DNA from 2 places in the Glaciecola sp. MF2-115 genome. Region 1 is predicted to be linked to the other one. Evidence: predicted binding sites of a transcription regulator. Region 1 holds the regulator's gene; the other holds the start of a gene.
The links. Region 1 encodes FNR, which switches genes on or off when oxygen is low (the NO sensors DNR and NnrR bind a similar motif). Its sites were predicted from a motif close to TTGATCTAGATCAA; they were not measured.

Region 1 (16,660 bases):
AGTTGAATTCCTTCAGGAAGCTCAATTGACAATAATATTTCTTCCTCAGTGATAATTTTTGATAAAAAATTTATCGAAATTTCACCATTTTTGTTTACGAAAGTACACTTTTCGCTCGATAAATCGCAAGCATCGACTGGCTCATTCGTTTTATTAACAAAATTATAATAAATCCCTGCGATGCTTATGGTTATTAGGATTGTGAAGATTAAAAGTGTGTTTTTGGATTGCATTTTATTTTCTTTTTTAACGATTTATTAACCGTAAACTTTCCTTTATTGACGGAGATCAATTGTGACTGAAGTAATATATCTTTTTGTATTTAAAAACATTATTATTCGCATGTGAGATCTCACAAGCTTACTTAAATTGAAGCCACTACTCAACTAGGCATCAACAAGTAAGTCGACTACACTGAGATATAATTATTTTTTCTCGACGCGGAAGATATATTGATATGAGCGAAACAAGCCAAGTACAACCTGATTACAATTATAAAGTAGTCAGACAATTCACTATAATGACGGTTGTTTGGGGCATAATTGGAATGACAATAGGAGTGTTAATTGCAGCGCAATTATTTGCTCCTGCATTAAACTTTGATATTCCATGGTTAACCTACTCTCGTTTAAGACCTTTACACACTAATGCGGTTATTTTTGCTTTTGGAGGCTGTGCTCTTTTTGCAACCTCTTATTATATAGTGCAAAGAACCAGTCAGGTGCGCTTATTCAGTGACAAACTCGCAGCATTCACGTTCTGGGGATGGCAGGCTGTAATTGTTGCTGCAGTAGTTACGCTTCCGTTTGGTTACACATCAAGTAAAGAGTATGCTGAGCTTGAATGGCCTATCGATATACTCATTACACTAGTTTGGGTTGCCTATATTATCAACTTCTTTGGCACCCTGGTAATTCGTCGCACATCTCATATCTATGTCGCAAACTGGTTCTTAGGCGCATTCATGCTTACCGTTGCTGTATTGCATATTGGTAATAGTATGGTTGTTCCGGTTAGTTTCATGAAATCATATCCAATATATGCAGGTGCAGTAGATGCGATGATGCAGTGGTGGTATGGCCACAACGCTGTTGGGTTCTTCTTAACAGCCGGTTTCTTAGGCATGATGTATTATTTCGTACCTAAACAAGCAGGTCGTCCGGTTTATTCATATCGCTTGTCAATTGTGCATTTCTGGGCTCTTGTATCTTTGTATATTTGGGCTGGTCCGCATCACCTTCATTACACTGCCCTACCTGATTGGACTCAATCTTTAGGAATGGTAATGTCGATTGTTCTTTTTGTTCCTTCATGGGGTGGAATGATCAACGGAATCATGACCTTATCAGGCGCATGGCACAAGCTAAGAACCGACCCAATACTCCGCTTCTTAATTGTTTCATTGTCTTTCTATGGTATGTCTACCTTTGAAGGTCCAATGATGGCAATCAAAACGGTTAACGCCCTCTCACACTATACTGATTGGACTGTTGGTCACGTACACTCTGGTGCTTTAGGTTGGGTTGCGATGGTGTCTATTGGCTCTATTTACCACTTAGTACCTATCCTGTTTGGACAACCAAAAATGTACAGCACGAAATTAATTAATGTTCACTTTTGGTTAGCGACGATTGGTGTTGTTTTATACATCGTTGCAATGTGGATGTCAGGCGTTCTTCAGGGACTAATGTGGAGAGCTGTGAATCTTGACGGTACTCTGACTTACTCTTTCGTAGAGTCCTTGGAAGCATCGAAGCCATTCTATGTCGTCCGATTCATTGGTGGTTTATTCGTTGTAGTTGGTATGCTAATTATGGCTTACAACTGTTACCGCACAATTAGTGCCCCTAAAGAAAGCATTGTAGATAACTCTGCAACTGCTGCAGCATAGAGGAGAGCGATAATGAAAAATCCACATGAGTTATTAGAAAAAAACGTTGGTTTATTAACTGTCCTTATCCTCGTTGCCATTAGCTTTGGTGCAATGGCGCAAATCTTACCGCTGATGTTTGACCAACAAGCATTAGACCCAGTAAAAGGTTTACGCCCCTATACTGCACTTGAATTGGAAGGCCGTGACATCTATATCCGTGAAGGTTGTGTTGGCTGTCATAGTCAAATGATAAGACCCTTCCGCTCTGAAACTGAACGTTATGGACATTACTCCGTCGCCGGTGAATCTGTTTGGGAACGTCCTTTCTTATGGGGTTCTAAAAGAACGGGTCCAGATTTAGCGCGAGTAGGACAACGTTATAGTGATGAATGGCATCGCGTGCATTTAATCAACCCACGAAACGTTGTTCCAGAGTCAAATATGCCTGGTTACCCATGGTTAGCAGAAAACAAACTTGATGGTGCCGACATCGCTAAGAAAATGGAAGTTAACCGCATGTTGGGTATGCCCTATACAGATGAAGATATTGCAGGTGCTGAAGCTGCAGTTAAAGGCAAAACAGAAATGGAAGCCTTAATATCTTATCTGCAACAACTTGGGACGCATTTAAAATAATGGACCAAGCAACTATAGGCAGTATATTTACGGTCATCGTTTTCGTTTGTTTCGTTGGAGTTTGTTATTGGGCATTCAGCAGCCGCAATAAAAAGAGCTTTGATGAAGCAGCAAATTTAGTGTTCGATGACGAACCAAAGAAAAACTTAAATAAAGAAGATCAGGAGTCTTAAACCTATGAGTATGTTTTGGACAATTTGGATATCTGTTATATCTCTGGGCACAATTATAGGTTGTTACTGGCTTTTACGTTGGTGCTTATCAAACTCTACCGATGTGCCTGAAGGCGAGTCAATGGGACACGTTTTCGATGGCATTGAAGAACTAAATAACCAGCTTCCTCGTTGGTGGACAATACTATTTTATATTTGTATGGTCTGGGGACTCATTTATTTAGTGTTTTACCCTGGTTTAGGAGGGTTCAAAGGCGTGTTAGGTTGGACTAGTTCTAACCAAGGTGTGCTCAGTCTAGAGGAATCGAAGCTAGCCTTACGTAAAGATATTGAAGATGGAAACTGGAACGAGTATGCCCTTCAAATCAAATACGCTAATGAAAAGTTTGATCCCATATTCGCTGAATATGCGAAAACTCCGGTGGAAGAGCTAGCGATGAATAAAGAAGCGGTGCAAGTTGGCCAGCGTTTATTCTTACAAAACTGTGCTCAATGCCATGGTTCGAACGCAAAAGGTGCTGCATCAGGCTTCCCTAACCTAACGGACAACGATTGGCTGTATGGTGGTTCCGGCGACAAGATTAAAGAAACTTTGATCCTTGGCCGTAAAGGCGCGATGCCAGGCTGGTTAAACAGTATGGGTGAAGATGGTGTTGCCGAAGTAGTAGCTTACACGCTTAGCCTTAGTGGCCGTGACGTAGATCAAGGATTAAAAGAAGCTGGTAAAGCAAGGTTTGCGGTTTGTGCAGCCTGCCACGGAGTTGACGGTAAAGGGAACCAAATGCTTGGTGCACCTAACTTGACTGATAATATTTGGTTATATGGCGGAAACACGAAAACCGTTACGCAAACCCTTTATTACGGGCGTAATGGTGTAATGCCTGCATTTAACGAAACTTTAGGTGAAGATAAAGTACACGTTGTTGCAGCTTACGTTTACAGTTTGTCGAATAATAAGTAAATATAAAACACTGAAAGCCTCGTATTAACGGGGCTTTTTTATGCCCAATTCAGTATACTCCCTATCTATTCAAACCCCGTTTATCACTTAAAAAGAAGAGTTTACATCCTATGGAAGAGTCAGACATTAAACCTTGGTACAAACAGTTCTGGCCATGGTTTTTAATCTGCATACCCGTTTCATCGTTTATTGTTGGTGGCATTGTCATTAGTTTTGCGACAGACGGTACCAATAGCCTAGTTGTCGATGATTATTATAAAGAAGGTAAATCGATTAATGCACGACTAGATAAAGTCGAAGCCGCGAGAGCATTGAATATCAGCACCCAACTGAAAATAAGTGATGAGCTTATCAGTGTCGAGTTTCTAACCGGAGCACCAGAAAGCAAAGAAGCATTAAGATTAGATTTCTTTCATGTGACACAAGAAGATAAAGACTTCCAAGTGCTTTTACTTGCAGATGCTTCTGGTATTTATAGAGCAGAAGCAAGTGCGTCAATAAAAGGTAAGTGGCGATTACGATTAACACCACTAGACGAACACTGGAAGGTTCAAAAAACCATTACATTACCCACATATACGGCTATCAGTTTTAATCCATAATGAGTGTTACTAACAACAATGGCGATTAGTATATCGAAGGGAGACTGCTTTCATTGTGGTCTTCCTAATTTTGAAGGTGACAAATACCCTGTCACCATATTAAACCAGAGTCACAATATGTGTTGCCCCGGCTGCCAAGCCGTTGCAAGCTCAATAGTTGATAATGGCTTAGAAAGCTACTATGAATTTCGAACCGAGCCAGCTGCACGCGGCGACTCGGCGCTTGATAATACAATGAGTAAACTATCAGTATATGATGAGCCTGAATTGCAGGAAGATTTTGTACTGGAAAGCGGTAATAATAAAGAAATCCAATTAACCGTCGAAGGAATTACTTGTGCGGCTTGCGGATGGTTAATTGAAAAGCAATTAGCCAAAGTTGTAGGTGTAAAGCAAGTTTCTGTTAATGTTGGTGCGCGCCGAGCATTGATCTCATGGGACGATGAACAGATCAAGCTCTCACAGTTATTGCAGCAATTAAAGAAAATAGGTTATGCATCTCTCCCATTCCAGGCAGATAGCCACGAACTCTCCTTCCAAATTGAACAAAAAAGCTACCTAAAGAAGTTGGGCTTGGCAGGCTTGATGACGATGCAGGTAATGATGCTCGCTATGGGGCAATATTTTGACCTCTTCGGTAGTATCGACGCTGAAACGACTAGATACTTTAATTGGGTTAGTTTAGTGCTTACCACGCCAGTAGTGCTTTATTCCGGCAGCGTATTCTACTTAAGCGCGTTAAAAGCCACCTTAGCTAAAAGAATCAATATGGATATCTCCATCACGATCGCTATTTTATCCACGTATATTGCTGGAATAATCACTGTAAACCAAGCTGATGCAGAAGTGTATTTTGAATCCATCTGCATGTTTATTTTCTTTCTCCTAATTAGTCGCTTTTTAGAACAACGCACACGTTACAGAGCCAACCTAATATCCTCAAATATGCTAAAACATATCCCACTTACAGCATACAAATGGGTAGATGGAGAAATAAAAGGTGTTTTAGCAAAACAATTGAAAGTAGATGATCTTGTTTTAGTAAAAGCTGGCGAAATTATTCCGGTAGATGGTGAAGTTGTAGAAGGACAAGCCACAGTTGATGAGTCACTATTGACCGGTGAGTTTGAGTCCGTTGCTAAGCAACAAGGTGAGCTAGTTTATGGCGGTACACTAAATCAACTTGGTGTTATTACGATTAAAGTCACCAAAACGCTTAAATATGCCATGGTTAATCAGATTTTGCGCTTGCAAGAAACAGCAATGACAAACAAACCTAAAGTTGCCTTGATGGCTGATAAGTTTAGCGAGCATTTTGGGGCGATTGTGCTAGCCTTCACTGTGTTAACCTACTCATATTGGTTCATACAAGATAGTCCTCATGCGTTTTGGATAGCAATATCAGTCCTCGTTGCAACCTGCCCTTGCGCTTTAGGTTTAGCAACTCCTTCAGCGCTTACATGCGCCATGGCTAATCTAAATAAGAATGGCATTCTATTGAAGCGAGCAGATGCCTTAGAGCAACTGAGCGATATCACTGACATTGTATTCGACAAAACAGGCACACTCACATATGGTGAGTTTTCTTGTGGAAAAATGTGGTTTGCAAAAGACGCACAGCGCGAAACTTTATTGTCGATTGCAAGCTCATTAGAACTTCGTTCAGAACATCCTATAGCTAGCGCTTTTACTCACTGTGAAATAGAAGAAAGCCATCGTCATATAGATAAGTTTCAAGTAAGTATTGGAAACGGGATTTCTGGTAAAGTTGACAACGCTCTCTACAAGCTAGGATCCGCAAACTATGTTGCTTTAAGTGAGCAAGAGCTAATACAACATAAAATTGCAGACGCGACTATTATAATGACTAAAAATGGTCAACTAAGTGCAGCATTCTGGCTAGTTGATAAGATTAAGAACGATGTAGCAGATGTATTGAGTCAATTGGCCAATTATAAAACCATTATTCTCAGTGGTGATAGTGAAAAAAATGTCTCGGACGTTGCGCAAAAGTTAGGTATCGATGCTAGCTACTCTCAATGTACTCCAGCAATGAAACTAGAAACTATACAGCGCTTACAAGGCGAAGGTAAAAGAGTTTTAATGCTCGGAGATGGTATTAACGATGCACCTGTTCTAGCGGCATCCGATGTATCTTTAGCCGTTGGAAACGCCTCGGACTTAGCGAAAAATGCTGCCGATATTATCTTATTAAACCCTCAGCTAGAGTCACTTGTATTCATTTTATCAATGGCCAAAAGAGTCAGAAGAAAAATTAAGCAGAATATGGCATGGGCAATTGGATACAATGTATTAGTATTACCTTTAGCGATGGCTGGCTTTTTAACTCCATGGATGGCAGCGCTTGGCATGTCAATTAGCTCCATTATTGTCGTTTACAATTCGACGCGTCTGCTTAAGAATTAGATTAAGATTACATTGGACAGATTTTTATGAGTATTATTTACGTATTGATCCCCCTCGCCATCATTCTCGTGGGTATTGCTGTCATCGTATTTTTCTGGGCTGTAAGGTCTAATCAATTTGAGGATTTAGATCGTCAAGGTTTTAGCATATTGTTTGATGACGATTTAGAAAAGAAGAAAGACAAACAAGAGTCAAAGGGATCAGCTAAAAATTCCGAAGATATAAAATAATGCTAGAAATCAATTTCCTAGGTGCATTTCTTATTGGTATTGCTGGCGGCGTGCACTGTATTGGTATGTGCGGAGGAATTGCTAGTGCGTTTTCCTTTGCTATCCCAAAAGGACAATCTCAACTTCCCTATATTCTTTCATACAACCTTGGTCGTATACTCAGTTACACTTTGGCTGGCGCTTTAACCGGTTTCATCGGTGGTATTGCCAGCGTCAATATTCAAACTTCAATACCGATTCTGCAAATTATCAGCATTGTATTCTTAGTTTTACTCGCTTTGTATATCGGTGATTGGTACAAAGGTTTATCTGCATTAGAGGCATTAGGTGCTAAAGTTTGGAAACGAATTTCACCCATATCAAAAAAACTAATTCCATTTAAAAACCCAATTTATACAGTAGCTTACGGTGCAATCTGGGGCTGGCTTCCCTGTGGGCTAGTTTACTCTGTACTTACCTGGTCCTTGGCGAGTGAATCTGTTTTTCAAGGCGCATTGATCATGTTTTCTTTTGGTTTAGGTACATTACCCACACTAATAGCGACGAGTATTGGAGCTGGTTTTTTAGTGCCCATTTTTCAGCATAGAGTGACACGAAAAATCATTTCACTATTTCTGCTTTGCTTTGCACTTATCTTGACCTTAAAGCTTTAAATAGGTCATAATTACTTTGAAAATAATCAAAAAGAGTAAGTCATGGCCAAAGGTCCAGAACTGTCGATTCACTGTCAAAGTTGTAGCTTCAGTCACTTATGTTTACCCGTTAGTTTAAACAAAAGCGAACTAGAATCATTAGATGACATTATCGAGCGCAAGAAACCACTCCACAAGAATGATAAGTTAGTCAAATACGGTGATCAGTTCCATTCTTTATATGCTGTAAGATCTGGCTCTTTTAAATCATATGTCAGTGATAAAGATGGTGTTGAACAGATCATTGGCTTTCACTTCCCCGGCGACATCATTGGGTTTGATGCGCTAAATGATAATAAGCACAGTAGCTATACACAAGCACTTGAAACTGCGATGGTATGTGAGCTTCCCTACGATACTCTCGATGAAATGTCGGTGAAACTTCCTAAACTAAGACAACAAATAATGCGATTCATGAGTGCCGAAATAAAGCATGATCACGATCTAATGATGTTGCTTAGTAAGCGCAATGCTGAAGAACGCTTATTATATTTTCTCAGTGACCTATCTCAAAGGTTCGAAGAGAGAGGCTTTTCGGCCAAGCAATTTAATTTATCTATGACACGCAATGAGATTGGAAACTACCTGGGTCTTACCGTTGAAACGATAAGTCGATTGTTAACGCGCTTTCAAAAAGAGTCTTTGATTAAAGTAGATGGTAAATTGATTTCGATTATTGATTTTGATGCTATCAATCAGCGATTACCCGATATGGAAATAAATTTCTCACGCGTCTGCGTTTAAAATCTTAGTATTTTAAACGCTCTGTGCTTCAAAGGCTGAGTATGTTAAACATGCAGCACTGTTAAACGAAAGCGGACTTAGCCTTTTATTCCACAGTCATTTGATCTAAGGCAATGATCTTACTGGCATATTATCTAAAATAGATCCAAACTATAAAAATAGAATGATAAGTTTTGGAGAGCAATATGTTTACTTGTAAGAAAATTCTGGCCGTTGTAGATCCTAAATCAGAAGTACAAACATCACTTCAGCGTGCTTTAAGCATTGCTGATAAAACAGGGGCGCAAATTGTCGCCCTTAGCTGTATTTATGATAAGTCATACGATATGGCGGCTGTTTTAACAAGTGATGAACGCTTCAACATGAAACAAGCAATGATGGAACAAGCCAAATTAAAACTAGAAGCTTTGGTTAAACAATTCAAGTGCGAGAGTAAGGTAGAAATCTTAGTGACTTGGGAGAAGAAGTTACACGATTCAGTTGTCAACACCTGTAATGAATTAGCTTGTGACCTAATTATAAAAAGCACAAAGAAGCATGGTTTACTCTCCTCCAGTATTTTTACACCAAACGATTGGCATATACTTAGAAAGTCCCCAGTCAGCGTCTTACTAGTTAAATCACATGATTGGCCAGAGGAAGCCACCATCGTCGCCTCTCTAGGAGTTTCTGCAAGAGATGACACACATGTATCATTGAGCGATAAAGTTGCTGAGAATGCTCATGCTTTGTCAGACTTACTCAATGCAGAAGTGCATTTTGCCAACTCTTATGCGGGAGCCCCATTACATATTGCTGTCGAAGTTCCTAACTTTTCACCCGAAGTGTATAACAAGTCAGTTGAAGAAAGACATATTAAAAAGGTGCAAGAACTAGGTCAAAAATACCAACTTGAAGAAGCCAATATTCATGTATTAGAAGGCTTACCTGAAGATATCATTCCAGAAATATGTAAGAAAAACAAAGCAACACTGCTTGTTATTGGTTCGGTTGGTCGACAAGGTTTATCTGCAGCGTTATTAGGCAATACAGCTGAACTGATTATAGATGCCGTTGAGTGTGACACCTTAGTTGTAAAACCTGATTAAGTTCATCGACTTGTTTTGAGTGGTTCACTGTATCGAGTTACTTAATGCTTTGATTAGCTCATTGTTTTGACTAGCTCACTGCTTAGCTCAGCTTAAGCTATGTATTTTACACAGTTCAGTATTTACAATTGCTCTCATAAGGTTTTCTTGTGCCGACGTTTTGTTAATTGCTTACCTCGTTAACAAGCTTTAATATACACGGCATTGGAAAGCACCCTACTTTGCATCTGTATCAATATTTCGCTTGTAGGTGTGAGAAGTATTTTATTAATAAGTTTGAGCCCTTCGGCTGTCGGAATGAATAATGAGCGTAATTGCGAGCTTTGATCCAAAGCAAAAATACAATAATGATAAGTTAACGAAGAAGATTCGTAGGAATGTAGGTAAAGCCATCGCTGACTACAATATGATTGAAGATGGCGATGTTGTCATGGCAGCAATAAGTGGTGGTAAAGATTCATTCGCTATGCTCGATATTTTGCTCAGCTTGAAAAAATCGGCCCCAATACATTTTGATGTAATTGCCGTGAACTTAGATCAAAAGCAACCTGGCTTTCCAGAGCACATTCTTCCTGAGTATTTAGAATCTAAAGATATTCCGTATTACATTATCGACAAAGACACCTACTCTGTAGTGAAAGCAAAAATCGATGAAGGGAAAACGACTTGCGGTTTATGTTCTCGTCTGCGTCGCGGAAGCTTATATTCATTCGCAGAAACCATTGGTGCCACTAAAATAGCGCTAGGCCACCATATGGATGACATGGTCGAAACCACTTTTCTCAACATGTTTTACGGTGCGAAGATGAAATCGATGCCGCCAAAGCTACTTTCAGATGACAAACGTAATATTGTCATTAGACCATTGGCTTACTGCCGTGAGAAAGACATTCAAAAACTCGCTGAAGTGAATGACTATCCTATTATTCCTTGTAATCTGTGTGGCTCACAGGAAAACTTGCAGCGTCAAAATATCAAAGCAATGTTGACCGACTGGGACAAGCTTACACCAGGGAGAGTCGAAAACATCTTCAAATCATTTCAAAATATTAGTCCTAGCCAAATGGCTGACACTCAATTGTTTGATTTTGAAACCTTGTCAATTGACCGCACTAGTCCCAAAAAAGAATACGAATTTAATAGTGAGGAAGTTTCATCAACCAATATTGATGAATCCTTAGTTATTCAAATAGCCAACTTATAAAAGGAGCGACATGAAAATTGGACTTGCTTTAGGTGCTGGAGCCGCTAGAGGCTGGGCTCACATTGGTATTATTCGAGCGTTGCAGAAATCGGGAGTCAAGGTTGATGTTGTCGCTGGCTGTTCTATTGGTGCATATGTTGGAGCAGCATTTGCAAGTGGTAAATTGGACGAACTTGAAGCGTGGGCTAATACACTCACTGAATGGCAAGTTTTTAAACTGCTTGGTGTAGGGTTTCGTCGTGGTGGCTTAGCTAGCGGCCAGAAAGTATTTGATAAACTCAAAGAAGATTTTTGCGCACCTACATTTGAGGAAATGAATATTCCGTTTGCGTGTGTTGCAACCGATCTTTACTCCGGAAAAGAAGTTGTTTTCAATTCCGGTGAAATTGGTGATGCTATTCAAGCGTCTTGTGCCATACCTGCCCTTTTCAGTCCAGTTGATCACAATGGTAGATGGTTAGTTGATGGTGCTGTCGTTAATCCAGTCCCTGTTAATCAATGTCGGCAAATGGGGGCTGACTTCGTCATTGCAGTGAACCTGAGTGCGGATTTTAGGCCAAGGCTCATAGAAACATATGAGAAAGAGCACGAAGAAAGCCAAAAGAAGACCGATGAGATGCTTGATAAAGCGAGCGACGGTTTTATTAAGAAATGGTTTTCAGCGGACGCAAAGCAAAGCAAAAAGACACCACCTAGTATCGTGGGTGTCATGAGTAGTTCTTTAGAGATTTTACAAGCAAGAGTTACTCGTTCACGCTTGGCCGGCGAGCCACCAGATATACTCATCGAACCACAATTAAATGATGTTGGTATCCTCGAATTTCATCGAGCAATTGAGATCGGAGCAAAGGGAAGCCAGGCGGTCGAAAGACTCGCCCAACAAATTGCCTATCAAATGAATTTAATCGAGACTCACTAACTATTTGCTTGCTAGCGCCGTTATGCGTAACGGCGCCGTATTCAGCTTCAGCCCTTTCCTGCGCTCAAACCACTCATCATCTAGTATTAACAGACCTTCTTTTACAAGCTCGCCGGTTCTACTTGATTCGTTCAAGTTTTTGTCGCTAAATTGAAAGGTTAATCCTTTAACTGTAGGCATCATAAATGACAAAAAGCTGCCCATTTCATTAAAAAACGCTTCATATTGTTGGTAGATAAATCTTAGCTCTTCAAAAGTGTAATTAGTCTTCAAATACTCTGGTTTAGTTTCAAGTTGAACAGAGATATCACATTGATTTGAAGGTTCTTTAAAATCAATCACCACAAAAGCGTTGGCGAGACTTAAGGCTTTTTCAGATTGAACCGTAAAACGTTGTTCAGGTGAAATAGTTAAAGGCAGTTGCACTTTCTCGGTACTGATTCGTGCGGAATTTATGGTGCAAAGCTTACCGCTAGTAACGTGCTTAAAGCCAAAAGCGAACTGCAGAGCTTGAGTGTCTTCATTGTCTAGTTTTCTAACATGGCTGTAGAACGTTTTGTATTTTACTTCTACTTCATCAGCTGCCGCCACATTCGAAAATGAAAATATAAACAGCCCAGTAATAACAACGCTCTTTAGCATTACATATGTTCCTTGTTGACTCGAATCATTTGTTTGAGCTCATGTACATATTCTTCGCCACGTTCAGAGTATTTCAAAAGCCCTTCAGTCATTGCGACTGCCGATATAGGCTTCATTTCGTCACGAAGTTTTTTCCTTATTGCGCGCATTTCACGATACGCGTCATGTCTGTTTAAGTTGCGCATGTAGGTATACATCGCTCTAGATAAATTATTAAACTTGGCAACTTCATGGGCAGCACCATCATTACGACGTTTAGGAACAAAACCACAACCTTCTCTAAAGCACCAAAGTCCAAAGAAGTTATAGCCCTTTTGAGCGAACCTAGATGTTCCCCACGCCGACTCATTAGCTGATTGCACTAATACTAGTTCAACAGGGATAATATCCACTCTATTAAGAAGGCGTTCAAACACCGGGTCTAAGTCTTCCCCCATGTCGACTCTGTACTCTTTTGCGAGCCATTCAAGTTCCTGCATTTGGCGTTCAGAAATCATTTCACCCGAAATGTGTTTAGCTCTGAGCCCTTGAATAAACTCCCTTTGTCTTAATATGTGACCATTTTGTGTTTCAACTGAGGGTCTAAGATATTCAAAGAATGCTTTTTTCTTTTCTAAACTAATCTGATATTTTGAAAAGTCAGGGATGGGCTTTTTCGCAGAAATACTCTGTGGTACTTCTTGAATTTCAGACTTCTCTGGTTGCAGAGAATATATCGTAAATAAAACGAGTAAAAGAACGACAGCGGAAATCGAAATTATTTTCAATTTATGCATCAAAGTGTGACTCCTCGGTATTTGTAAGGTGCTCTACATTTTGATCCTCATCTTGAGAATTAAACAAGTCGTTATAGAGTATAGCCGTTACATTATAGTAAAGTGGTGTAATCCAAATGAATGCTAGGCCAAACGTTATCATACCCAGCAAAGCCAAGGCAAAGAATATCAGGAACAACATGCTTAGTTTAAACAAGTGCTGATTGGCCATCTGAATTGATACTTTAATTGCAACAAAAGGGCTCATTCTTTTATCTGCAATCAAAAATTTAGTAAAGCTCGTTGTTATGTATATATAAATAGCTGGAACAATAAATAAGCTCATGCCTACTTGAGTTAATAAAGAGATACATAACTCGGCGGTTGCTAAACCTAAGATTAAATATGTGAAGTTGAATAATTGGCTAAAGCTAATATCTTTTTTTCTTTCTGTATTAACAGCCATCATAGCGATCCCTGCCCACAATGGCGCTAACAAAACTGTAAGGATCATATTCAAAAAATAGGTTTCAGTTTGCAAGGCTTCCAGTTGAGCAACAGTTTCAATATTGTAAACATTGAAGAATGCTACAAACGAAAGCAAAACTATAAAAATGACAAAAAATAAAGACCTTAAGATTACGGGTAAATTTTTCTTCGTTGCTACATTACCTCGCTCTAAAAGCGCTTTAATATCAATTTGATAATCTTGTGACGGTGCTTTAATCATTGCTCAATTCATTCCAAATTAGTTTGCTGTTTACGAACATCGTTAGCATTAGCTATTGAATACTAAAAATACCGCCATAACGATTAGTACGACGCCCATTGCGCGGTCAAAAATATAACCATTTAATTCATAAAATGCTCGTACGCGTTTATGTGTAATTACGACAGATAAAAATATAAACCAAGCAGCCGTTGCAAGCGCCATATACAAGCCATAAATAATTTTATGCTCTAAAATTGTGTCAGCAGAAATCGCCACAGTAAAGACCGATAAAAAGAAAAGCGTTGCTTTAGGGTTTAAACCGTTAGTAAAAAAGCCAAGCATGAACGATTTGCTCCAGCTCTTTGATGCATTGATAGTAGACGGTATTTCGGTGCTGGCATTCGTAGGTTTACTTCTAAGCGCTGATATACCTATCCAGGCTAAATAAGCCGCGGCTAAATAAAGCAAAGCATTGAGTAACCATGGCGTCGTTTTAATAATAATACCAATGCCAACGAGCGAATAAACAACATGCAAAAGAATCCCGCTGCCAATCCCTATACTTGTTGCTATAGCCGCCTTTCTCCCCTGCTGTATGCTTTGTTTTAATACAATAGCAAAATCAGGACCAGGGCTTGCGACAGCAAAAAAATGAATGAGCGCAATAGAAAAGAATTCTAACCAATTAAACACCGAAAGGTCGCTCATTGACTTACCTCGACTGGGAACGACTGGCTAGCTCCCCATTCTGACCAACTTCCATCATAAACTCGAATACAAGATGCTCCTAAAGAATAAGCTGCTTGCGCAATGATACAGGCTGTTATTCCGCTTCCACAACTAGTAATAATCTCATTATCCAATTGAATATTATTTTCGTTGAACATGGCGCGCAAGCTTTCTTTACTCTTAAAACAAGCAGCTTCGAGTAAGCTAGCATAATAAATATTGACTGAGGTGGGAATATGACCGGAACGCATGTTCTCTCTTGGCTCTGCTTCGGAACCTGCAAAGCGCCCTGGACTTCTAGCGTCAATTATCTGATAAACCTTTCTCTGAGATGAGTTAGAACTAAGTTTATCTACCAAATAATCAGCATTTACGAAGCTAAAATAGCTTGAAGGATTAAGCCTTACATTCGATGGGGAGCTGACTTGAGATAAGTTTGAATGTGTATCAAAAGACGAAGCATTCCAAGCTTTTAAACCGCCGTCAAGTGTTCGCACGTTCTCAAAACCCATAGATAACAACATAAACCAAGCTCTTGATGCACAAAAATTGTCTAAGTCATCGTAAACAACAATTTCATCATCTATGTTCAAGCCAAGATTACGTGCAGAGGCTTGGAAAACCTCGCGATTTGGCATCATATTACTTAAAGAGGCATTATGATCGACAAAGTCGCTCTCAAAATCAAAAAATAAGGAATCGGGAATGTACTCGGAACACGCTATGTTTGGCGGGGTCGGCTTTGAAATAGGACCTTTAGCCATTGTTGTATAGAGAATTTTTAAATTTTTTGAATCAACCAAGCTTAGCTTTTCAGCTAACTCTTCACATTGTATTGTTGTTGAATTCATATTGAAAGCAAACCAATAATTTCGTCTAGTACTCAATGACATAATTAAAACACGATTATGCCAAACATAGAAGTTTGCAAAAAAGAAATGGTGCCCGGGGCCGGACTTGAACCGGCACACTCTTACGAGCGAGGGATTTTAAATCCCTTGTGTCTACCAATTTCACCACCCGGGCACTGATGTTACGACATATCTTATAGCAAAAAGTGGAGGCGGAACCCGGAGTCGAACCGAGATCCACGGATTTGCAATCCGCTGCATAGCCATTCTGCCATTCCGCCGCAACATTGTTGCTTTTACATTTCGTCAATCAAAAGATTGGAGCGGGAAACGAGATTCGAACTCGCGACCCCGACCTTGGCAAGGTCGTGCTCTACCAGCTGAGCTATTCCCGCTCTGAAATGTGGGGTGCATTCTACCCTCAAAATCAAAGCTGTCAACACTAAATCTTAAAGAAAATTACTGTTTTATTAAAAATTGTACAGTTCGTTGTTATTTTGCACTGAAACCACTAAAAAACTAACTTTTTACTGCACTCAACTGTTTCCATGCAGCTTTTGTATAAACAACCATTGACCAAAGTGACAAAACCGCAGAGAAGTACAATAATATTTTACCTAAACTTACCCAGTATATAGGAATGCCCATAAAGACTTCTAAACCAGAGAGTAAACCGATTAATGCAAGCATTTGTGCGGTGGTCTTCGATTTGCCGATAAAGGAGACTTGAACCGCTTCGCTATTACCATGTTGTCCCATCCACTCTCTTAAGGCTGAAACATATATTTCACGCATTAATAAAGCGATAGCTGGCACCGTAATCCATACGTCGGCGTATGTATGCGTCACCATTAGTAGTGCAGCTGCCACTATAAGCTTATCAGCGACAGGATCAAGAAACGCGCCGAAGGGCGTTGATTGCTTTAGTTTTCTAGCTAAATAACCATCGAACCAATCTGTAATGGCCGCAAACCAAAATATAAATGCACCGGCTTCATGAGCCCAACGCCAATCGAGAAAATAAACAACCACGAATACAGGTATCAGAAGTACTCTGAACATGGTGATGATGTTAGGGATGGTCCACATAAATACTAAAAACCTTAGTTAACTGGTCTAATCTGCAACTATGATACCAGAACAGACTGAATTAAGAATGCAAATGATCATATATGATATCGGCAAGTTCATCACTTATGCCAGGAACCCTTGAGATTTCTTGTTTGCTCGCATTCTTCAGACCTTGCAATCCACCTGAATACTTTAACAAAGCTTGCCGTTTCTTTGGGCCTACTCCAGCTATCCCTTCTAGTGTTGAAGTCTTTTTCACTTTTTGTCGTCTATTTCTGTGCCCTGAAATAGCAAAACGATGCGATTCATCACGTATATGCTGTATAAGATGTAGTCCAGGCGCATCACTTT
Region 2 (16,660 bases), on a different contig from region 1:
CAACATCTGTTTTTGTTGCTGAATTTTTTGTTTTTCTTGGACTAAAAAGTCCTTAACGCTAGCGCTTTTTTTGGCGTCTACTTTTTTCGCAGATATCAGTCGATATGGGATATAAACACAGGCGGCAATCGCAATGACGTAACCGATGCTTTGCATCGTGCTTGCAGAATTTAACCAGCCCCATATCCAAACCGGGATAAGAAATACTGCGATTCCAATTTCGAGAAAATCGCGACGTTTAATCTCTTTATCAATCTTAGTGGTTTGTTGCTCAATCATGTCTATCACCTCAGTTAAATTATCAGGAGTTGATTCGGTTTCAATGGCTTGTTGCCAGTCTTGCTTTAAATCATCTAGCTTCACATCAATCTCCTATGTAGTTGGTTTCAAATTCATTTTTAATGCGCTTAATACGCGACCTAACGGCATTGGAACTAATACCAAGCACTTTGGCGCTGTCATCCGAAGATAGCCCATCTAAGTACATCATCAACAAGCTCGCATCTGTGTCACTTAGCCTATCCATAAAGTGGTCAAGAATGTCTGCTTGGCAGCTTTCCTGCGTAGGCTGAAGCACTTGCATTGGTTGGTGTAATGGAGACTGTTTAATCTCTTTTTGCTTCACTGCTGCCCTTACAAATGTGCAAGCCGTATTCAGTGCTACTTTATAAACCCAAGTTTCTTGTTTCGACTCGCCACTAAACGACTCGAAACTTCTCCAAAGCTGCAGTAATATTTCCTGATACATGTCGTCAAATTCGCCGTCATGACTATATCGGGACGCGATGTAACGTATGCGCCCTTGGTTGTTCATAATCATTTGTTTGAATTCTTTACGCATCTGTATTTGCAAATTGCCAATTGGTTAGATATTTAATTAGTCGGTGATAGAACACGATTGTGTCAAACTGAATAAATTTTTTTATAATTTACTTTTTGCGTCTCCATGGCTCAATAGGTTGTTTAAAGTATCTCCACCAAACGTACTTCCATGGAGTACAAATAATGATTAAACCAACCCCAATAAGCGATCCTTTTACACTTACAATCCCCGGAATTTGCTCTCCTGCCATCCATAGTGGCAATGCGACAGCAGTCAGCCAAACTACTTTCCAAACGATTTCAAATAGCATAATCGGTAGAAATGCTAACGGACGAAACATGCCGCCTATAGCCAATAAAGCAAGTGTGAATAAAAGCGAATGCCCCACACCTCGCCATGCTGTCCACTCAAAAGGACCCTGTAAAATAGACATCAACTGCCATTTACCAATGACAAAAACTAGTCCCGCAAAAAATATTCGAAGTCCCCAAGTTTGCCAAAGTGGTACTAATGGCGCGTCATTTTGCGTTAAATTATCTTCGTTATTCATACTTTCATTTGTAATGACACCGTAATTATTTGTGTTCGACTTTCTGTTCATAGCCATAACCTCATTTTTAAAATTTCACTTCAATACTCCCATGCTGTGCGGCTTTAGGAGAATCGAATTTGAAAATCGATACACGAAAATGAAAATAAAAGTGAATACCATCGAAAAAGAACACGGTTAATGTAAAATAGCGGTAATCACAAGGGGTGTATAAATTGGAACTGCTAGAAGTCGCTCAGTTATTCATCGTATTGCTAAGCTTTGCATTAGGCATCTTTCATTTTCGCCTTAAAGAAAGACACCTTTTGCACTTTATATTTGCGATTTTTTGTGCCTCTAGCTCCATGTATATTGCACATAAATTAGCCAGTAACTATTGGGATCCTTATCACCATTTAATTGGACTATTGGGGGTTGGCATCTCTAGTGGATATTGGTTATTTGCGCGTGCATTTTTTCGAAAAAACAACCCTATTAATCAGCATCACCTTCTCTTTGTAGCCTTACTTTCTGCATGCCTGATATTACGCCACCTATTACTCTTTTCTCAAAAAATATGGTTAGTCGATTCAATTTGGCTGCCTATGCTTTCAAACGTTTTAACGGAAATAATCGCAATATTGTATCCTGGCATGCTTATTCTTATTTTCTGGGAAGGTTATAGGGTTTTACATAGCGCAACTGCCATACAGCGGAAAATGGCTGCTATTTACCTATCGTCATTCATTTTTTGCGTTATCAGTGTCATGTTAATTGGAGCCTCACTTCCTAGTAGTCTAGCAGCTGGCGCTGGGCGAGAATGGCTTTCGGCTTTCGCATTTTTAGTCATACTAATCAGTACACATGGATTAATTATTTTTCGCCAACATCAGTTTGAGCAAAAAGAAAAAAGCACGAATTCAAACGTTCAGGAAGAGAACATACTCGCTAAAAAAATCCATGTAATGTTGGTTGAAGAAAAACGCTTTTTGGAATCCAATTTGCGCGTCGCCGATATTGCTCGAGAGTTAGACGTTCCCGAGTATCGTATCCGCGCCATTATGCTCAATCATTTTAACGCTAAAAACTTTAATCACTACGTTAATCATATGCGAGTCGAATACGCTAAAGCGATATTAAGTGCGCCTGATAAACGTGACTGGCCCATACTTGTTGTTGGTATTGAAAGCGGATTTGCTTCCGTAGCCCCTTTTACCAGAGCCTTTAAGGAATTTTCTGGTTGTACTCCAGGGCAATATCGAAAACAACAGTTGGAAATACAATAGTTCGTTCAATCAAAAACGGCCCTCCCCTCAATCAAGAACAACCCAATCTAAAAACTAGTTAATTTATTTCAGAATTTGAGACATCGGTTTTACAGAACGATCTGTCATCCCCATGATTAAAAGCCACAAACAAGTGCCAAGTTCGCCTAACGAAGCGGGCAAAGAAACAAATGCTGGGAGTTCAACCTCAGGGAATAGAAAATGCTGGAAAAATAGAATCAAATAACCGAAGCATCCTAACATAAGCAAAACACCCAAAAATTTTGGGATGTACGCAGATTTAAAAATTAAATATCCTAAGGGAAATAACCATAAGCCCCAGAAAATTTGAACAACAGATATGCCATTGTTATAGGACCTAAGTAAAAGCATGACATTCGTTTGAATTTGTTCGGTGCTTAACGAATTCAAAAAGTTAGCGTCACTTAGTAAAGTTAAAACATTTACTTTATCCACCATGTTAAATAGTGAAATAGGAACGCTTATTACGGAAAAGGCAACCATTAATAAGGCAAGACACCGATTTACATCCTTAAAAATATCGAAAAAAATAAGCGGTAATAATAGATAAATAACATAACTTAGAATTCCGGCAACAATACCTGATCGATAAAGAAACTCCGATGATGAGATATTGCTCAGCGTTAACGCTGCATCACTCCAAACTATTAATTCAGTTGGTACATACTTTAAGTTGAATATACCTGTTATTACGAGTAGCAAATATAAAATGCCTGCCAATCGGCCTTTAGTATTTAAATTCATATGTGGTCCCTAATTATTACAATACACCGTGAGCGCCGTATATTGGCAGATAAGAGAGGGATTTATGCGCCGAATTCGAAATTCGACGTACATAATATTCAGTAAAATTAAAATATACTACTGTTGGGGGGCGTTTGACGCAGAGTGTCTCTGCATTCCTTGTTTTGAGTTTTTTCTATTGATGCTTTTGCTGACTATATCCATCAACAGAGTTTTAAGTTTTTTGGGCTAATGAAGAAAACTCCTTTACACCTTTCCTCCAATAGACAAACGCGACAACTGTAGCTACCAACGCTAATACAGCTCCAAATTCATCAATGTAATAACTTGAGTTTTCGTTTGTAATGGTAATAGGCGTAAATACCTTTTGAATAAATATATTGGACGCGCCATGATACATAACGGCGGTCCAGACACTGTCTGTTTTTAACCGGATATAAGCCATGATAGTGCCGCTAGAAACAATGAATAAGGTAAAGAAAAACAGTTGATAGTAAATTGATGTATCGGTATTCCCATACAAACCTAAAAAGATCAACGGCCAATGAAACGCAGACCAGAGTATGCCACTCACTAACACGACCCCAGTAAATGATGTGATTTTAGAAAGCTCAGGCACTAATAGTCCTCTCCATCCAATTTCTTCTCCTAAAATAGACGGAATTGACATTATGAAGCTGATACATGCGACTAAAAAGAAATGAAAAAGAAATATACTTAAATCATTCCATTCACTTAAGTTATAGCTTTGCTTTTTGTCCGCTAAGAATTCACTGTTGTATAAGTCACCGCCCCCAAAAGACCAAATAAGTAAATAAGCCACTGACGCAATAGCAAAGGGTATCAGATAGCTTTTCCATTGCACTTTCCAACTCCCCCATTTCCAACCTAGCTCAGATAAGCTCTTCTTTCTAAGTAAACATGTTAAAATCGTAGCTGCTCCTACTGACAACATTAGGGGCGTTGCTTGCCCCATTCTAAATATCAGCCAAAATCCTAGGAAGTAAAAAGCAATAACGAAGGCCAAAAATGTTGCGAGCGTGATATAAGTGTCTTTAGTAGGGTTCATATTAGGCTTCCTCATCTTTTTTTAAAGCAACTCGTTGTTTATAGGATTGCAAGTGTTCAGGAAAACCCATTTCTTTTTCGCTATATAACTCTTCCGACTGGCTTTGTATAAGAAAATGTAAATCAAAAACAGACTTTGCCATAAAAGCATAATTCGATCTTATTTGATTACTAAAATGTGATTCTTTAGTCATGAATTTTACTCCCTTACTCTAAACATAAAATATGCGCTATCACATGCGAAAGCTGTTGCCAAAAATAGATAGGTATTACATATCATGCAAGGAACTATTTGTAACATTATTTAAATTCATAAAGTTCCATGCCGCCTCAAATATGCCAACATGAGAAACACTTCAATATCTAGTTTTATTATCTTTTGTCTGGCCAACCATAGCTGTTGACACGCATATCTTTCGTGTCGGTAACTGTACTAAGCTCGCGATGGGTAAAAATGTCGACAAAGTCGATGAAAAACTACTAAAAGTGGTACCAAAAGAGTTTAAAGTGGATGTTCATCAATGGTTAATTTTGCATGGAAGATATACATGTATTACTCGAAAACCACGATGTGGTAACTGCATTATCCAAGATTTATGTGAGTTTAAAAACAAAACTGAATAAACCTCCTGCAACAAAAAGTGATAACATTTAAAATTCGATTAATTCTTTGAATGAACCACTAAAGGAAAAAAATGAGACTATTACATACTATGTTGCGCGTTGGTGATCTACAAAAATCCATCCAATTCTATACAGAAACACTCGGTATGAAGCTTCTTCGTCAAAGTGACAATAAAGAATACGAATATACTCTGGCATTCCTTGGCTACGGCGATGAAGACAATAACACTGTCATTGAACTCACCTATAACTGGGGTAAGACGGATTATGAGCACGGAGATGCCTTTGGACATTTAGCCATCGGCGTTGATGATATATATGCTGTTTGTGACGAAATCAGCGCTAAAGGTGGTGACGTTTACCGTGCACCAGGGCCAGTGAAAGGCGGTGAAACTATCATTGCCTTTGTTAGGGACCCGAATGGCTACGCTATCGAACTCATCCAAGAGAAGTAAAGCTTATAACTTGGCGAGTTGAATTATCACACGACGGTTTTTCGCTCTCGACAGTTCGTTATCATTTGGTGAGATGTGCCGCTTCTCACCATGCCCTGTCACTTCAATTCGTGTTGTATCAACACCTTGAGAAGCGAAGTAATCACGAATTTCGTTGGCTCTGCGGATCGATAATTGCTCATTGTTCCAAGAGCCGCCATAGCTATCTGAGTAACCATCTAGCAATACTAACTCCAGTTCAATATCTTCTTTTAAATAGTCACCAATCATATCTAAACGTCGTTTTGAATAGTTGGTGAGCTCCACACTGCTCTTTTTATACGTTAATACTGTGTATGCAATATCTTCAAAACTATAGGGTAATAAATTGGCAACGCATTCAGAAAATGCAAAATATGAATTGTCGAAATTGCTAGCATTAAGAGCAACAGCGACCGAATCGTATCGATTACTCCAATCTTGATAATGAATGGTGGGCCAATACCCTTTCTCTAGTTCTGTCAGCATTTCCCAAGCGGATTCTGACGGAAGATCACCATCATATTGCTTGCGTAAACTCATTGTTCCTATCGTTTTTTGAAGAGCACCAGGCATCCACCTCGGCGGCACAGAATAAACCGTCGCACTATCGTATTTATTTGGGAGACGGAGCATATCGAGGACGAATTCTAAATTAAGTTGTTTTGAGGCTTCTGTCACGAAAGAAGCCACTCCATAACCTGGTATGGGATGCTTTAGTTCACACATTAAGCGGGTTTGCTCACCAAGCATCCATTCGGAGTTTTCTACGGACGCGTTGTACTCACGCAAATTTGCTGACGCAAGCATGGGAAGTAAACAAATAAAGCTTAATAAGTATTTTTTCATTGTAGATTCAATCTCCGAGAACTTAGATAAGGTATCGACAATTTGAATAAAATGTTTAGAATTGCTGACAAATCTGGCGTAAATAATCCTATAAAACAAAGTATAGATGAGAGTTTGCGCTTTGATTTCGTAAAAAAGCTTTTGAGTCATGTACTTAGCTTACCTGCTCAATGCTACCAAAGCTTCCTTCTTTTATTTCAATCACATTAATATGCACTCTAGGGATTTATAAGTATTTCATGACAACGACTAAACCTAAGCTTCAAGATCGATTTAGAGGTTATTTCCCCGTCATTATTGATGTAGAGACAGCTGGTTTTAATGCAAGCACGGATGCGCTGCTAGAAATTGCGGCCGTCACATTGAAGTTTGATGCGCAAGGAGACCTCGTTCCTGACACCACCTTTCATGAACATGTGGAACCTTTTGAAGGTGCAAACATTGAACAAGCGGCGATAGAGTTTAACGGTATTGACCCAAACTGTGCTTTACGTGGCGCTCTCGATGAGAACACTGTCATGAAAAACCTATGTAAGCATATTCGTAAACATCAAAAAGAAGCTGAGTGCCAACGTTCGGTTATCGTCGCTCACAATGCGAGTTTCGATCAAGGCTTTGTTAATGCAGCTATTGCCAGGCAGAATATTAAGCGCACACCATTCCACCCTTTCGTTTCATTTGATACAACATCACTAGCGGCATTAGCGCTCGGGCAAACAGTCCTGATTAAGGCATGCCAAGCCGCGGGAATACCTTTTGATCAATCCGAAGCACATTCCGCATTATATGATACAGAGCGCACCGCTGAATTATTTTGTTATATTGTAAATCGCTACAAAAACTTAGGTGGATGGCCACTTCCAAATCTAATTGAGAATTAATCGCAAAAAGCTTGCATTCAATCTAAATGTGAATTATTATCATTTGCATATTGATTAAGAGGTGATTCTTGATGTTCGTTTGTATGTGTTATGGCATAACTGATAAGCAAATTAAAAGCGCGGTGGAAACACATGGCGTGGGTAATATGCGCGAACTAAAGCAAATCATGGAACTTGGTAGTCAGTGCGGAAAATGCGTTGAATTAGCACAAGAAATTATCGATAACACTATTGTAGATGAAACCTTATTCATGGACGTAGGCTAAGCCTTACTTAAAACTCTAGCTACCGTTCAAGTAACACGATTCAATAAAAAAGCCTCTTTCGAGGCTTTTTTATTGTGAAAATTTTATTTTAGAGTACGTAAATAAAAATTAATCTTCAGCTTTAACCGCAGCTTCTTTCAACAATGGCTGCAACTCACCTTGTTGGAACATTTCTAAAATAATGTCACAACCGCCTATTAACTCACCTTTCACCCACAATTGTGGAAATGTTGGCCAGTCAGCATATTTTGGCAATTCAACTCGAATATCTGGATTTTGCAGAATATCAACGTACGCAAACTGCTCACCACAACTCATCAAAGCTTGAACAGTTTGAGCAGAGAAACCACAACTTGGCAGTTTAGGAGAGCCTTTCATGTACAATAAGACTGGGTTTTCTGCAATTTGTTCTTTAATTTTATCTATAGTTTCCATTTGATGACCTTTATCTGAGTAATGCTTAAATGTAATTTGAATATGAGTAGAGATGCGGTTAATCTTGAAAAAAACAACCCATATATATGAATAGCAGTATAATAAATAGATTAGACCGAAAAATCAGTAAAAAATGATCTTCTTTTCATATATTTTCGAACTAGTTATAACTTATTAAGTATTATTTTCGAGTTTATTCTTGGATTAACTATAATTGTCCCAATATTGAGTTAATACCAAGAAAGCGAATTACTAAATTCGAACCTAAATCATTGACCCAAAACGGAGAACAACATGGCTTTTGAATTACCAGCTTTACCTTACGAAAAGAATGCTCTTGAACCGCATATTTCTGCTGAAACACTTGAGTTTCATTATGGTAAGCATCACGCGACATACGTTACAAAGTTAAACGGACTTGTTGAAGGTACAGACCTAGCAAATAAATCGCTTGAAGAAATCGTTAAAAATTCAGAAGGTGGTGTTTTTAACAACGCAGCACAAATCTGGAACCATACGTTCTATTGGAACAGCTTAAGCCCTAACGGTGGCGGTGAAGCAACAGGCGCACTTGCTGATGCAATCAATGCAAAATGGGGTTCATTTGCGGACTTCAAAGCGGCATTTAACGACAAAGCAGTGAATAACTTTGGTTCTAGTTGGACTTGGTTAGTGAAAAACGCTGATGGTAGCCTAGATATCGTTAACACGAGCAACGCAGGCACACCTATCACTGAAGAAGGTGTTACACCGCTACTTACATGTGATTTGTGGGAACATGCTTATTACATTGACTACCGCAACGTACGTCCTAATTACTTAGAAGCATATTGGGCACTTGCGAACTGGGATTTTGCTGCAAGCAACTTCGCATAAGAGCTAAACTTATTGAATAAGTCGTAGCTAATTAAAACAAAAAACCACCAATGAATATTGGTGGTTTTTTTTATCAAAATCTAAAAATGACCGCAATTATCGCTTTACACCAACTGACTATTTAACGGCAATAATCAGTTCACGCCCAATAACTACAAGACCGCAATAATCTCACTTCACACCTGCTAACTATTGGACTGCAGGCCGATTACAAACCATTGCCAATGAATTGCCTTGTTGAGAAAAACTCAATCGGCTTATCCCAGCTGAGCATTGTTGGCTCAAGTCAGCAAACTCGGTCCATTGACCCGTTTCAGTCTCACTGTATCGCCACTGATAAAGTTTATTATCAACTGCAGTAACGGCATATCCTTGAGGAGACCAAGCGTAGTAATAGCTTCCCGTTGGCATATCCACAAGGGCCTTCGTTTTTTTCGTTTTAGTATCAACAGCTCGAAGTTGCCAGTTGGTTTCATCTATTTGCTTGCTGTAACTAAACAAGCTTGTTCCTGGAATCGGCCACAAGCTTGGTCCAATACTCGTATCTAACACCCTTCCTTGGTCCGTTTGTTTGTTTACCGAGGCTAAACGCAGAGTGTGCGGCTCTCCTAATACGAATAGGAGTACTTTATCGGTGCCATCCCATACGTGGTAGCCTACCGGTTCAATAGCAGGTAATAGATTTTGCCTCGCTTCACCACTATCGAGCTGAAGATACCACAACTCCTGCTTTCCTAGCGCATTAACCCGAATAACTGATAAGCCCTTACCATCTGGTGTTGGTGTCGGACTATATTCACTGGTGACAGACTTAGTTAAGTTCTTCGCAGTTTGTGTTTCAAAGTTATAAATAAACGTATCCATTTGAGTGACGTCATCAAGCGTAATACTTTGCGTATAAGCTAATTCTTTGTCCAAATTAATAAAGTAAGGCTGATTGGTATAACTCGCAGTATCCGTTATTTTTTGAAATTTACTTAAGCTAATAAACTCGCCTACGTCTTTGTTTTCATGCGCAGTATAATTGACTGAAGCTACAAGTATGTCAGAGCCTGAATCGGCCTGAGCTTGCACAGCTGCTGAAAATAACGATAAAGACATTCCACTTAAAACACTTATTTTTAACGCTACATTTAAGAGCGTCGATACATTTTTCATTTAGCTACCCTTTTGTCATTTTTATTCTAGTTTTTGACCAGCAAATGCTTTACTACTTACCAAGAGTAATGCGAAAGCACCTATAAAAGCAAAACTTGCTGAAATGATGAAACTGCTTTTTGCTCCATCACCGTCCATCCAAGTAAATCCCGCTATATAGCTTCCCAATGCTCCGCCGATCCCAAACGCAATACTGACATAAAGTGCTTGAGCGCGACTTTGAAAGCCCCCTGAAAAATACGAATGTAAGAAGTGAACAGATGTTGCGTGGCTCATTCCAAAACTAAATGAATGGAGTGTTTGGCTAAGTATAATTGCACTTGCAAATTCTGGTATTAGTGCCAAACATAACCATCTGGCGGCAGTCAGCAGCATTGAAAGAATTAACATCCATTTCACACCGAACTTGGCGATAAGCCTTGATGCGATGAGAAAGATGCCTATTTCGGACAACACTCCAACAGCAATGAACAAGCCTGTTTGTTTCCCAGAATATTCCAAGTCCCCCATATAAAGTGCGAAAAAGCTGTAATAAGTACCAAAGCTAATTTGCAAAAATATAGCCGATAAAATGAATGCAACGAAAACTAAGGAGCGCACTTTATACCACTCATTAATGATGATGCGTTCGCTTTTTGGCGTGATGTGTGGCGAAGCTATAAACATCGAACTGAGATATAGTGCAAACAAACAAAAACTTGAAGTGTAGATAATCACTTCAGTGGAGAAGATATCAAGTAGGAAGCCAACCACAAGGCTTAGTACTATAAAACCTATACTTCCCCATAGTCGAACCGCACCATACCCACCCTTACTGTCTTTGGTTGAGTTAACAGTGATAACTTCAAGCTGAGGTAGTACTGCCGTCCAGAACATCATCATTATGCCGAAGCTAAACGTGAGTGCCCAAAAACTATAGGAGAAATAGACTGCCGTAAAAGTAATAAAAGCCAGGAGGCAACCAAAACGAACAATGTCAGCGCCGCGCCCAGTTTTATCAGCTATAGCAGCCCAGAGGTTGGGTCCTAGTACTCTAGTAAGAGTGACGATAGCCAGCAAGCTTCCAATTTCTTGGGAGCTGAATCCTCGACCATCCAAAAAGACACCAATAAAGGGCGTGACGACACCTAGTTGGCCAAAATAGAAAAAGTAAGTTAAAGAAATTAGCCCCAAATTTAAGGGGCTAGAAATGGCAGCCTTACTTTTCGTCGTAATCAGTTTTGACAATAGCAAAGCTAGTTCTCCCATTCATCAATGGATGCTAAGCACAGTTGCGAGCTTAATTCACGTTGCGTGCTTAATTCGCGTTACGTACATATTTCGCGTTACGCACGTATTTCGCGTCGCGTCTTTAATCAAAGTTTCGCTTTTACTTAGCGCTGTGCTGGTATAACCGGCGTGATTGAAGTCACTAAGCTATTTTGCGCTCGATGTCTTAGCAGGTGATCCATCAATATTATCGCTAACATCGCTTCTGCAATTGGTACTGCTCTGATCCCAACACATGGGTCATGGCGGCCTTTAGTAATCACCTCGGCTGGCTTACCATTGATATCAACCGAATCGCCGGAAATGCTAATGCTTGAAGTGGGCTTTAATGCCATATGCACTAGGATTTCTTGACCACTTGAAATTCCACCCAAGATGCCACCGGCATGATTGGTATGAAAGCCTTCAGGTGACATTTCGTCCCTATGCTCAGTGCCTTTTTGATTCACAACATCGAAACCATCACCAATCTCAACCCCTTTCACCGCATTGATACCCATCATGGCATGGGCAATATCAGCATCAAGTCGATCGAATACTGGTTCGCCTAAGCCCACAGGCACGTTTGTAGCGCTGACACTAACTCTAGCACCTATTGAGTTACCTTCCTTTTTCAAGTCCTTCATATAGGTTTCTAGCGCTTCCAATTTTGTATCATCAGGGCAAAAGAAAGGGTTAGTGTTTGTCACATTGTGATCGACTTTATCTACCGCAATTGGACCCAACTGGCTTAAATACCCTCTAACCTCAATACCGTATTGTTGCTTGAGGTACTTTTTCGCTATACCGCCTGCCGCAACACGCACAGCAGTTTCACGCGCAGAAGAGCGACCACCGCCTCGGTAATCTCTAAAACCAAATTTTTGTTGGTAGGTGTAATCTGCATGACCGGGACGGAAAGAGTCTTTAATTTTCGAGTAGTCTTGACTGCGTTGATCTTTATTATTGATTAACAGGCCAATACTCGTGCCTGTCGTCTTACCTTCAAAAATACCACTGAGAATTTTAACTTCATCGTCTTCTCGTCTTGCTGTCGTAAATCTAGACGTGCCCGGTTTACGTCTGTCCAAGTCGCCTTGCAAATCATCTTCATGCAATTCTAGCCCTGGAGGACAACCATCCACTACACCACCGATCGCTATGCCGTGACTTTCTCCGAAGGTGGTTACGGTAAATATCTTACCTATTGTGTTACCAGACATTTGTTCCTTCCTTATTACTTTTCAAATTACTTTTTTTAGTTTCATGATGCCCAGCATAAACACTGATAAGCGTCGTGTTCAAAAGAAACCAATTTAGTTATAAAACAGTGCTATTGAGCATTTCGAAAATAGCTAAGCAGCGTTTCTTTTTGAATGGCAAAAATACCACTTCCGCCCAGCGTCAGTTCACACCAAGTCACGTCGAGCCCAGGGAATCTCTCTGCCACATGCACTTCACTGTTTCCGACTTCTATAAACAACCATCCCTTATCACACAAATAATCAGGGGCTTGCTGTAACATTAAGTCAACTAAGTCCAAGCCATCATCACCTGCGGCTAAAGCATGCTCCGGCTCATGATGAAACTCATCGGGCAAGTCAGCCATATCTTGTGCGTCAACGTATGGTGGGTTTGAAACAATAAGATTATATTGCTGACCTTCCAAACCGCTGAACAAATCAGATTGAAGAGGAATAATTTGCTCTTCCAATTGATATTCATGAATATTCATAGAGGCGACGTCAAGCGCATCGGTATCGATATCGGCAGCATCCACAATGGAATCAGGAAATTGATTTGCCAAGGCAATTGCTATGCAAGCTCCCCCGGTACAGAGATCTAGTATACGAGCAGGTTCTTCACTTAAGTAAGGTTCAAAGTTTTGAAGAATTAACTCAGCGAACGGTGAACGCGGTATTAATACCCTTTCATCTACATAAAATGGCATACCTGCAAACCATGCTTGGTTAGTGATATAAGGCAATGGTTTTTGCAGTTCAACGCGTTGCTGCAACCAGTCGCTCATTAGTGCTTTTTCAGCTTCCGTTACACGAGCTTGATACAAAGCCTCTTGACGCACCACTGGCATATCTAGTGGCAAATTGAGCGCTTGGAAAACTAAACTACAGGCTTCATCCCACTCGTTATCTGTACCATGACCAAAAAAAATACCGGCTTGATAAAATGACGAGATAGAATAGCGGATCCAGTCTAGTACGGTGACTAGTTCTGGGGGATGAGATGGTTGTTGTATATTCACGGGATCCTCAGGTGAGATAGCAATAATACTGACTCAATATAGAATCAATCCTGATATAATACGCAAAAATTCAATCAAATTCGCTTGTTATCTGCACTTATGAAGAAAAAAACTTCAATTTTATCGAAAGGAAAATTATCCAACAGTGAAGAACTGCAGGATGATATTTCTTTTAGCTCATTATTTGACGGTGTAAAGCCAGTAAAGCACGATCGTCACGAGTTAAGCCATGCCGATCGCATACGCAAATTGAAACAAAGACAGCATTCAAATACGGCTGTTGAGAAAAAGGCGAATGCCTTGTTTGAGTTTTCCGATGGCTTTGAAGCCAGCTTTAGCGCTGGCGGACCTTTAAAGTACGTCGCAGAAGGTGAACGTAGTGATAGAGTGAAGCAACTTAAGAAAGGTGAAATAGCACCAGAGCTGTTGCTAGACTTGCATGGACTCAACGCAGAAGCCGCAAAAAGTGAAATTGCGGCATTATTATACGAAGCTCATCGCAAACATTACACTTGCGTCTGCATAATGCACGGTATTGGCACAGGCACCTTGAAACGTAAAGTACCCAGTTGGCTTATTCAACATCCTTATGTACTAGGATTTCACCAAGCCACCATGGAATGGGGCGGTAAAAGCGCCCTACTTGTTCTTATCAAACAAAATGAAGAACACAACAAATACGATTAAGCTTATTTGTGCTCGTCAGGATCACTATTGTGAATAAACATATAAGTAAAATAAGCACTCATAATTAGCATTATTAATATGCCTAATAGAGAACCCCAGACGACTGCATCGCCGAAAATCATGGATAACATAATTCACCTCATTAAATTGTGTTTTTGTCTATGAGGTAAGCGTAGAAGATTTTTGATAACTCACATATGATCGAGATCAATAATTAGATACGGCAGATATTAAGTTAAATGGAATGTTTGCGCCAGATCAATGTTTCAAGAAATTAGGCGCATGAACCAGTTTTTATCTAAATCAGATTCGCAGGTTTTTAGCTGAGCTGAATAACGCTTCGAGCGCTCTCCCACTTTACTCGCCACCCCTATTAACCAAGACTTTTTTCGGTATGACTTGCGCTTATAACCGCCCCAACCTTCATGATAATTTAGGTACTGAGCGTTAGCATCCCACTTTGATACCTTGTTTATTTTATGCGTTTTTGAAATGAACCAACCCATAAAATCGATGGCATCATCAAAATCCTCTCGACTCGCAAACATTTGCCCGGTTTCTCGCTTGTAATCATCCCAAGTCATCGTTTTTGCTTGCGAATAACCATACGCGGAACTGACTCGTCCCCAAGGTATTAAGCCGAACAAAATATAATCTCTAGGAGGCAAGGCATCATGACGGAAGGAGCTCTCTTGATACATCATAGCCATAGGCACATGAATAGGTACGCCCCATTTTTCACGCATATCTGCGGCGGCGTCAAACCAATCTCGTTTTTCGTAGAAAATATCACAAAGGTTTTCTTTTTCTTTGGGTGGTTGGGTCACGCAACCACCTAATAATGCGAGAATTAATGCGATAAAAATCGAATATGAAAATTTGATTTTAAAAAAATTGAACTTTTGCATAACAACCCACTCTTACTAACATATACGAATTAACATGTTTCCCTGTTAAATCCCTATTAGCCCGAATTTCTTATTGAATATTCGGGTTTTTTTTTGCCTTGTGAATAGTAAGCAGTGTCATTCCTCCTACCCTTAATCTTATATATTGCCGCTCAATTTTATTCTGTAAGCAGAAGCGATAATGAATAAAAATACATTTTATCGCGCAAAATAATCTTTAATAAACTCCGAAAACGCTTTCGTGTCAGCTTGTTCAATTTTAACACGAGACTCAATAGACTCTTTCGCCTGCTGATGGAACATTTCCTCTGTTAAATGAAGGTAGTTTAAGCCTGAAGCGTACTTTTTATATTCCAACGCTAACTCTAGCCCCATTGTACTGTTATCAATATCATGCTCTAACAAGGTGTTTAGCCACTTCGCTGATGGTGTTTGATTTGGATCTTTCACCTTTTCAAACTCACGCTCCACTGCCGCAGTATATTTTGTGTTTGCGTTGGCTTCGTCGAGAGTTTTGGCAACCTCACTGAATTCCTTAAATAACTCAGTCGACCACTGCTGTAGCGATATAGACTCACCATCATGGCTTAACATTAAGCCGGGTTTGCGACCTTCAATAACAACTAAATCAAGGTTCTGCTCACTTTCATCGTATGCAACTTGTGTAAAGTTAGGCGACTCTTTCAATAAACAATGCAACAAAAACACATCCAAGAAATAGAACTGGTTTTCGTCTATTCCTAAAGGTGAGAAAGGATTGACGTCTAAAGCGCGCACCTCAATGTAACTCACGCCTCTACTTTCGAGAGCATCACTTGGTTTCTCCATAGACTTAGCGACTTGTTTTGGTCGAATTGGAGAATAAAGTTCGTTTTCAATTTGCAGAACATTGCTATTCAGTTGCTCCCAACCATCTTCGTCATTCGAAGGAAATGCAGCATACTGTTCCGAAGGCGTGTTGATCGCCTCTCGAACCGTTCTTACATATGAATTTAAGTCGTTATAACAAATGTTTAATGAAGATTGCTCAGAGTTGGTATAGCCTAAATCACTCATTCTCAAAGACGTGGCATAAGGGAGATATAAAGTGCCTTTACCCAAGCGCTGAAACGGGAATTTATTCTCTTTGCCGGCTAAAAACGAACTACAAAGTGCAGGTGAAGCACCATACAGATATGGAATGAGCCATGCAAGTGAACGGAAGTTTCTTATTAAATCGAAGTGAAAAGTAGAGCGATTATCAATGCTGTTCTCTACTTCATGTAAGTCACACCAAGCTTGCCAAAACTCATCTGAAAACGAAAAATTAAAATGTACGCCAGCAATCGCCTGCATCATGCTGCCATAACGATTATGTAAGCCCTTTCTGTACACTTCTTTCATCTTCGCTACATTGCTGCTGCCGTATCGTGCGATGGGTATGGCTGTTTCTTTACTGACGAAACAAGGCATACTCATTGGCCACAAGCGCTCTTCTCCGATATTTTCATAAACAAACTTATGAATATCAGCAAGTTGTGC

Region 2: a site for FNR is predicted at 14,429-14,442, ahead of ACKLNX_RS14060 (DUF3149 domain-containing protein). Genes of this name have one in related genera too.

The regions. Positions count from the first base shown of each region.
Region 1 is NZ_JBLBVM010000056.1:10,735-27,394, forward strand. It holds gene ACKLNX_RS15235 (hypothetical protein) at 1-233, opposite strand, end outside; gene ccoN (cytochrome-c oxidase, cbb3-type subunit I) at 458-1,891, shown strand; gene ccoO (cytochrome-c oxidase, cbb3-type subunit II) at 1,904-2,509, shown strand; gene ACKLNX_RS15250 (cbb3-type cytochrome oxidase subunit 3) at 2,509-2,682, shown strand; gene ccoP (cytochrome-c oxidase, cbb3-type subunit III) at 2,687-3,643, shown strand; gene ACKLNX_RS15260 (FixH family protein) at 3,754-4,245, shown strand; gene ACKLNX_RS15265 (heavy metal translocating P-type ATPase) at 4,264-6,672, shown strand; gene ccoS (cbb3-type cytochrome oxidase assembly protein CcoS) at 6,699-6,902, shown strand; gene ACKLNX_RS15275 (sulfite exporter TauE/SafE family protein) at 6,902-7,555, shown strand; gene fnr (fumarate/nitrate reduction transcriptional regulator Fnr) at 7,598-8,338, shown strand; gene uspE (universal stress protein UspE) at 8,524-9,426, shown strand; gene ttcA (tRNA 2-thiocytidine(32) synthetase TtcA) at 9,731-10,630, shown strand; gene rssA (patatin-like phospholipase RssA) at 10,641-11,549, shown strand; gene ACKLNX_RS15300 (DUF2987 domain-containing protein) at 11,550-12,191, opposite strand; gene ACKLNX_RS15305 (glucosaminidase domain-containing protein) at 12,191-12,967, opposite strand; gene ACKLNX_RS15310 (hypothetical protein) at 12,960-13,676, opposite strand; gene ACKLNX_RS15315 (LysE family translocator) at 13,725-14,366, opposite strand; gene ACKLNX_RS15320 (sulfurtransferase) at 14,363-15,238, opposite strand; tRNA gene ACKLNX_RS15325 (tRNA-Leu) at 15,327-15,413, opposite strand; tRNA gene ACKLNX_RS15330 (tRNA-Cys) at 15,446-15,519, opposite strand; tRNA gene ACKLNX_RS15335 (tRNA-Gly) at 15,558-15,633, opposite strand; gene pgsA (CDP-diacylglycerol--glycerol-3-phosphate 3-phosphatidyltransferase) at 15,758-16,327, opposite strand; gene uvrC (excinuclease ABC subunit UvrC) at 16,389-16,660, opposite strand, start outside.
Region 2 is NZ_JBLBVM010000055.1:196,360-213,019, reverse strand. It holds gene ACKLNX_RS14155 (hypothetical protein) at 1-363, opposite strand, end outside; gene ACKLNX_RS14150 (RNA polymerase sigma factor) at 365-820, opposite strand; gene ACKLNX_RS14145 (hypothetical protein) at 930-1,424, opposite strand; gene ACKLNX_RS14140 (helix-turn-helix domain-containing protein) at 1,589-2,638, shown strand; gene ACKLNX_RS14135 (DUF4386 domain-containing protein) at 2,702-3,403, opposite strand; gene ACKLNX_RS14130 (CPBP family intramembrane glutamic endopeptidase) at 3,618-4,472, opposite strand; gene ACKLNX_RS14125 (hypothetical protein) at 4,474-4,665, opposite strand; partial or broken gene ACKLNX_RS14120 (endonuclease III) at 4,850-5,095, shown strand; gene gloA (lactoylglutathione lyase) at 5,167-5,550, shown strand; gene ACKLNX_RS14110 (flagellar protein MotY) at 5,554-6,417, opposite strand; gene rnt (ribonuclease T) at 6,657-7,298, shown strand; gene ACKLNX_RS14100 (bacterioferritin-associated ferredoxin) at 7,370-7,564, shown strand; gene ACKLNX_RS14095 (Grx4 family monothiol glutaredoxin) at 7,673-7,999, opposite strand; gene ACKLNX_RS14090 (Fe-Mn family superoxide dismutase) at 8,294-8,875, shown strand; gene ACKLNX_RS14085 (TolB family protein) at 9,065-10,033, opposite strand; gene ACKLNX_RS14080 (MFS transporter) at 10,055-11,266, opposite strand; gene aroC (chorismate synthase) at 11,407-12,504, opposite strand; gene prmB (50S ribosomal protein L3 N(5)-glutamine methyltransferase) at 12,615-13,544, opposite strand; gene smrB (endonuclease SmrB) at 13,644-14,231, shown strand; gene ACKLNX_RS14060 (DUF3149 domain-containing protein) at 14,234-14,353, opposite strand; gene ACKLNX_RS14055 (hypothetical protein) at 14,498-15,139, opposite strand; gene gshA (glutamate--cysteine ligase) at 15,338-16,660, opposite strand, start outside.